2 regions of the Exiguobacterium sp. s101 genome follow, and region 2 is predicted to be linked to the other one. Evidence: riboswitches for the same ligand, from Rfam matches in the RefSeq annotation. Region 2 holds a riboswitch; the other holds the start of a gene.
The links. A riboswitch is a leader RNA that binds a small molecule or an ion and turns the genes downstream of it on or off. The one in region 2 is predicted to bind FMN.
Positions count from the first base shown of each region.

Region 1 (3,413 bases), on a different contig from region 2:
AGCATCGGATAGTTCTGTTTTCGAATAGGTCACACTCGCCTCAAGGCCCGCTTCGGCACAGGCATCATGCCACGAACCGAACGTTTTGACGATATGATAATGGCTCGGTGCCTTCGGATGGAGCTTTCGCCATTGCTGATACTTCTTCAAGGTGATAATCGAGCCCATGTCTCGCGAATAAAGTGCGAGCGTCTCGACGATGTCCTCACGTGTATACTTCGGCATTTTGTCTGGCAATTCGACAGTAGATTCTCCATGCCATTCATAGCCTGCGATGGCAAGTGCCTCAGCCCATGACCCGAACTGACGAATGATGGATTCAGGGGATGGCCATTTCTGTTCCATCGCGAAGCGACGGTAGACAGACCGGCGTGGACGTTCCTTCAGCAAGTCCCCGAGAAGGCGGATGCAATGGATCATCCTTTGCTGTTCGGTGGACAAGTGATGGGATTTAGTGGATAGCGTTTGACTCAATGATGGTTCCTCCTTCCGTGGACTCAAATCTGAACCGACAAAGATGAAAAAAATGCTTCTACAATCATACTATCGGATTGTTTTTTGGATTTATTAACGTGAATTTGAAATTTTTTAAACAATTCCTAAGAATTAGGTAGGACTAAAGACTCAGTTGATAATTTCAAAAAATGGTAACAGCTCTATTACAAATTAAATCGAATATCGTGAGAAATGTAAACATAAAGTTTTAATCATCCAAAATTGTCATATTTTATAAAAAAGTACCCAACTGGAGAGTTGGGGTCATCGCCTTCGCTCCAGATGAGTACCCTTCTATAATAAATTTAATTTTCAGACTAATCAATCGAATTATGAAATTAGTTCAAAAAAAATTAAACGACTGGTCAATGAAAGTCCGATTCTGCTAAAATAGCCGCATTGAGTGAAAAACAGAAAAGAGGATCATCACTATGACAGTTTGGTTATTTTATACGTTGCTTGGATTGATTCAAGGTTTCACTGAGCCGATTCCGATTTCATCGAGTGGACATCTCGTTATCTTCCAAGAACTATTTAACATTGACTTGCCGGGATTGTCATTTGAAGTTTTCGTAAACTTCGCTTCGCTTCTCGCTGTCTTAACGATTTATCGAAAGGATGTTGTTCGCCTCATCGTGAGTTTGTGGACCTTCTTATTCAAAAAAGACCGAACGGACGAGACGATGGTCGATGTGAAGTTCATCGGATTACTACTCGTTGCAACGGTGCCAGCCGGTGTCTTTGGTGTCCTTTTCGGGGACTGGATCGGAGAAGTGCTCGGTGGCGTGGCCACAGTCGGGTATACGCTCATCATCACGGGACTCGCCCTTTGGTTCATCCGAGACATGCGAGGGAACAAAGGAGACGGTGGCATCACGCTTCGTGACGCCGTATTGATCGGGCTCGCGCAAGCCGTGGCACTCATTCCCGGAATCAGTCGGTCCGGGGCGACAATCGTCATGGCGATGTTACTCGGCATCAAGCAAGAATCGGCACTTCGTTTCTCGTTCTTCCTGTTCATCCCAATCAGTCTCGGGACGATGATTTTGGATGGTCCGACGCTCTTTACGAATCCAGAGACGCGTGACTTGTTCGGTCCGCTCATCCTGGCATTCATCGCATCTTACGTGTTGACGGCCATTTCGTTGAAGTGGTTCCAGCACATCATGGCGAAAGGCGAATTGAAATATTTCTCATATTATTGCTGGATTGTTGGACTTCTCGTCGTCCTCTTTCTCGCATAATCGGGACGCTACTCTCACGAGTGGCGTTCTTTGTTTTGCGTAATAAAAATAATTGCGATACAGTAAATCTGTACAAACAAATATTCCTTCGGGGTCGGGTGAAATTCCCAACCGGCGGTGATGGGCCCATGCCCTAAGTCCGTGACCCGGGCGCACGTGTGCGAACGGTGGATCTAGTGAGACTCTAGAGCCGACAGTATAGTCTGGATGGGAGAAGGAACAAAAAACAGGTCCGCGTGACCTGTGCTTCGTCGTACGCTTTTCTGTATAGAAAACGTTTATTTGGCTTGCCCAAAAGCGACGGAACCCTCCCACCAAGACCCTAAGGACCTTTCCTTAGGGTCTTTTGTTTGTACGGAAAAAGGAGGGAGAAAGATGAAACAGTACATGGAACAGGCCATTCAATTGGCCAAATCAGCCGATGGTCAAACCGGTGTCAATCCGCTCGTCGGTGCCGTGCTCGTCAAAGACGGACGCATCGTCGGAACGGGTGCCCATCTCAAGGCGGGCGAACCACATGCAGAGGTCCATGCCATCCGGATGGCTGGTCCCGCTGCATACGGGGCGACATTATATGTCACGCTCGAACCGTGCTCGCATCAAGGCAAGACGCCGCCGTGCGCAAATCTGATCGTGGAATCGGGCATCAAACGTGTCATCGTCGCCATGAAGGATCCGAACCCGCTCGTTGCAGGTAATGGGATTATTCGTCTTCAAACGGCCGGTATCGAGGTCAAAGTCGGTCTGCTTGAGGAGGAGGCGCGGGCATTGAATCCCGCGTTCTTGCGGTCGCTTGAGACGAAACGACCGTATGTCATCTTGAAGACGGCGACGAGCCTAGATGGGAAAGTCGCCTTGGAGACGGGAGAGAGTCAATGGGTGACAAGCCCGGAAGCCCGTCGTGATGTGCATGAACTACGTGCCACGGTCGATGCGATTTTGACTGGGATTGGCACGGTGCTTGCGGATGATCCGTCGCTCACGGTTCGATTGGGTCATGAGACGCGTCAACCGAAACGGGTCGTGCTCGACCGTGACCTACGATTACCGTTCGCCAGTACGCTGGCCCGGACCGCAGAAGACGTCCCGGTGCTCCTCTTCACTTCGTCTGATGAAGCAGAGCGACGTGAACGAGCTCAAGCTGTCGGCGTCAAATTATTCGATTATACGTCGCTCGATATGGTCCTCGAAACACTATACGCGAATGGAATCGGGCGTGTATTGATCGAGGCCGGTCCGACGCTCGTCACATCACTCCTTGACGGAGGCTACGTGGATGAATGGGTCGCCTATCAATCACCACGGGTGTTCGGCGGGAAACATGGCGTCTATCGCTCACAACAGGTTGGTTCGATTGAGGACATCTCCCGTTTTATGATTCATCAGGTCGAAACGGTCGGACCCGACTTGAAAGTCGTCTTTCGAAAGGGGGCGTTCTGATGTTCACGGGAATCGTAGAAGAAATCGGGTCGGTCAAAGCGGTCAAGCGCAACGGGCCATCTTTACGACTCGTCTTGTCAGCTGAGAATGTGCTCGATGATGTGAAGATCGGGGACAGTATTGCCGTGAATGGGATCTGTCTCACGGTGACGACGTTCGATGACACGACGTTCTCTGTCGATGTCATGCCGGAAACGTTGAAGGCGTCGAGTTTAGAAGGGGTCAAACCGGGAA
Region 1 is NZ_JACSKX010000008.1:92,348-95,760, reverse strand. Features, by position in the region: gene KNO76_RS08635 (homing endonuclease associated repeat-containing protein) at 1-474, opposite strand, end outside; gene KNO76_RS08630 (undecaprenyl-diphosphate phosphatase) at 927-1,739, shown strand; FMN riboswitch at 1,820-1,962, shown strand; gene ribD (bifunctional diaminohydroxyphosphoribosylaminopyrimidine deaminase/5-amino-6-(5-phosphoribosylamino)uracil reductase RibD) at 2,115-3,179, shown strand; gene ribE (riboflavin synthase) at 3,179-3,413, shown strand, end outside.
Region 1: it holds a riboswitch for FMN, as region 2 does, so the genes downstream of both, ribD (bifunctional diaminohydroxyphosphoribosylaminopyrimidine deaminase/5-amino-6-(5-phosphoribosylamino)uracil reductase RibD) here and KNO76_RS09285 (ECF transporter S component) in region 2, are expected to answer to the same signal.

Region 2 (3,413 bases):
TCTTCCAACAATGACACAGTCTGAGCTCTTCGCGGTCATGGTCGGTGGTCTTGCATCGGTTGCCGGATCTGTTCTTGCTGGTTACGCAGCGCTTGGTGTACCGCTTGAGTACTTGCTAGCAGCGAGTTTCATGGCAGCGCCAGCCGGTCTATTGTTTGCTAAAATCATCGTTCCTGAGTCTGAGGAAGCCGATGATGACATCGAAATCGTTGAAGACGAAGAGAATAAAGCAGCAAACTTTGTCGATGCGGCTGCACGAGGGGCATCTGATGGTCTCTTCCTTGCATTGAACGTTGGTGCGATGCTTCTTGCATTCGTCTCATTGATTGCACTCGTTAACTTGATCCTCGGATCAGTTGGTGGTCTTTTCGGATTTGACGGATTGTCATTACAGTTGATTCTCGGTTATGTCTTTGCGCCACTTGCTTTCGTCATCGGTGTACCGTGGGCAGATGCTGTACAATTCGGTAGCTTCCTTGGCCAAAAATTAGTCTTGAACGAATTTGTCGCATTCTCTGAATTTGCACCAATCATCGGTTCAGGTGATTTGTCAGCTCGTACAGAAGCGATGATCGCATTCGCACTTTGTGGTTTCGCAAACATCTCATCACTCGCAATCCTTCTCGGTGGTCTTGGTGGTATGGCACCAAACCGTCGTGGAGATATCGCACGCATGGGTGTTCTCGCGATTCTCGCAGGTACGCTTGCAAACTTGATGTCAGCTACTTTGGCTGGACTTCTTCTCTAATCGGTATAAGAAAAAAGCGATCACTTCGGTGGTCGCTTTTTAGTATACAGATGATTGGTGAAGTGTGATGTTCGGCCATTGGGTGCGCCAGTTTTTTTGTTTTAGTCGCTTCAAATAGATCGGATGGTTTGAAGAGTTTGCTTCAAAGAACGGTGTTGGCTTCACTTGTAGACTGAGCAAATCTTGAATCCCATACGGCGCGGCAAGGATGAGCTCGTCATTTGAATTGAGTCTCACCCCGACTGCTGTCACGGTCTCGGGGAAGTGTGCGAGTGCATCGGTCGATGAAGTGTACGGCGGGAGATGGTTCACATGATGCATTCTTGCTTGGTTTTTGACTGACCAAGGTACGCCTGGGTTCAGTTGATACAACGTCCGCTCTAATTTTTTCTCGGTGGATTCTTCCGGATGAATCGGGTCGAAATAAATCACATCCACGTCATCCGTCTCTGTCGGTGTATCGTATCCGTGAAGATGGTCCCGCACTTTCGCGCGAATATAACCCGCGCAAATCAACCAATCCGGTAGATTGAGGGTGGCGACAGTATGGAGATGCTGTATGAGTTCTGAATCTTGCTGAAAAAATGAATCAAATTCTGTTCGTCAGTCATCATTAGAGTACCCTCCCTAAATTTCGGTTAAAAAAGCACCTAGGCAAAGCCTAGATGCTCGTATATCGATTATGCTTGAAGTTGGACGCGTTGACGTTCGATCCACGGCTTCAATTTCATGAAAAGAGGGACGAAGAGCGCGCTGATTAAAATCGCTTTAATCAAGTTGAACGGTAAAATCCCGTAAAGGACAAGGTCCGTTTTCACTGCCGGGTCTGCCATGTCTGCCATTCCGAAAAAGAACGCATAGGCGGGCAAGATGACAAGATAGTTTAAAATGGCGAGGCTAAGTGCCATCGTAATTGTTCCGGCGAGTAAGCCGGAAGCGAGTGCTTTGTTCGTCTTACGTTTGTGGTAGAACCAAGCAACTGGGTACATGAAGGCTACACCTGCGAAGAAGTTTGCGACTTCTCCGACTGGTACACCGCCACCGTTAAAGACGTAGTACAAGACGTTTTTCAATCCGACGACCACGACTCCTGCGAGTGGGGAAAAGACGATTCCGGCAATGAGTGCAGGAATGTCACTAAAGTCCACTTTAAGGAATGGCGGTAAGAATGGGAGCGGGAAGTTGAATAGCATGAGTACGAACGAAATCGTCCCGAGCATCGCCAACGTCACCATTGTAGTCAGTCGTTTATTGCGCGTAGTTTTCATCAGAATCTCTCCTTTAGGTCGCTCCTCGATGAATGGCACCCGTCGCATATAAAAACCCGATTGCACTAGAGACAATCGGGAGAGTTTACGCGCATACGAAATAGATGTTTTCTGAGGTGGAAGAGTCCACGTCAAAGAAAACATCCGGATATCGGTCGGATGCCGCCATCTTCTCCCATCCAGACTATACTGTCGGCTTTCGAATCTCACGAAATCAGCAAGCAACGCCTTGCTCGCTCACGGGCTGAGAAGAATAAATTCTTCAATACCGCCGGTCGGGAATTTCACCCTGCCCCGAAGATGGAACGATTTAATTTTTTTTGTTACAGTTTAGTTATACAAGAAAATGCACAAAACTACAAGTCAATTGACTTGAAATGAAGATATATAAGGAGGAGTTCAAATGATTCATTTAACAGAGTCAGCCGCACTTCAAGTGCAAGAGATGATGAAACAGGCCGAACGCCCGGAAGCGCAATACTTGCGAGTAAAAGTACAAGGTGGTGGATGTACGGGACTATCTTACGGGATGGGCTTTGACGAGGAAAAAACGGACAAAGATGTTCAATTCGATCATCACGGCATCCGCGTCATCGTCGCTGAAGCAGACCATGGAGTCGTCGACGGACTCGAGATTGACTACAAGCAGTCGATGCTCGGTGGGGGCTTCACGATTAAAAACCCGAATGCCATCGCAACATGTGGCTGCGGTTCGAGTTTCCGGACGGCGACGAATGCCGGGACACCAGGAGATTGCTAACTAGTTTAGACTATGGAACGCCATAGTCTTTTTTTTGTGCAATTCGAGCAGTTACAGAACGGCAGGGAAAGGGAATGTAAGAAAGAGAATCGTATCAAAGGGGGCTAGGGTGATGAGGAAAGTATTGATTTTTGGAGGATCACGCTATTTCGGGAAACGGCTCGCGCTGCGACTTGCTGAAGCGGGGGACGATGTGACGATTGTGACGAGGGGCCAACTGCAAGTACCAGAAGCCGAAGGGATTCGGTCCGTCAAAGGAGATCGTCAATCGGTGGCGACATTGAAAGACTTAGCACGTGAACGGTACGATCTCGTCTACGACAATATTTGTTTTACACCGTATCAGGCGAAGATTGCATCAGATGCGTTCATGGGAAAGGTCGGGAAATACGTACTGACGTCAACGGTGTCGGTGTATGCACCGGGGCCTGATTTAAATGAGAGTGATTTTAATCCACTTCATTATGAATATCACTTAGACGCGGAACACGATTATGGACAAGGGAAACGAGAAGCTGAATCGTTTCTCTTCCATCGCGCCTCGTTCCCGGTGGTAACGGTACGCCTACCCATCGTTTTAGGTCCGGATGACTATACGGACCGACTCAAATTTTATGTAGATGCGATCCGAAACGAA
Region 2 is NZ_JACSKX010000009.1:99,494-102,906, forward strand. Features, by position in the region: gene KNO76_RS09275 (NupC/NupG family nucleoside CNT transporter) at 1-748, shown strand, start outside; gene KNO76_RS09280 (nucleotidyltransferase family protein) at 788-1,234, opposite strand; gene KNO76_RS09285 (ECF transporter S component) at 1,429-2,016, opposite strand; FMN riboswitch at 2,180-2,322, opposite strand; gene KNO76_RS09290 (HesB/IscA family protein) at 2,420-2,776, shown strand; gene KNO76_RS09295 (NAD-dependent epimerase/dehydratase family protein) at 2,889-3,413, shown strand, end outside.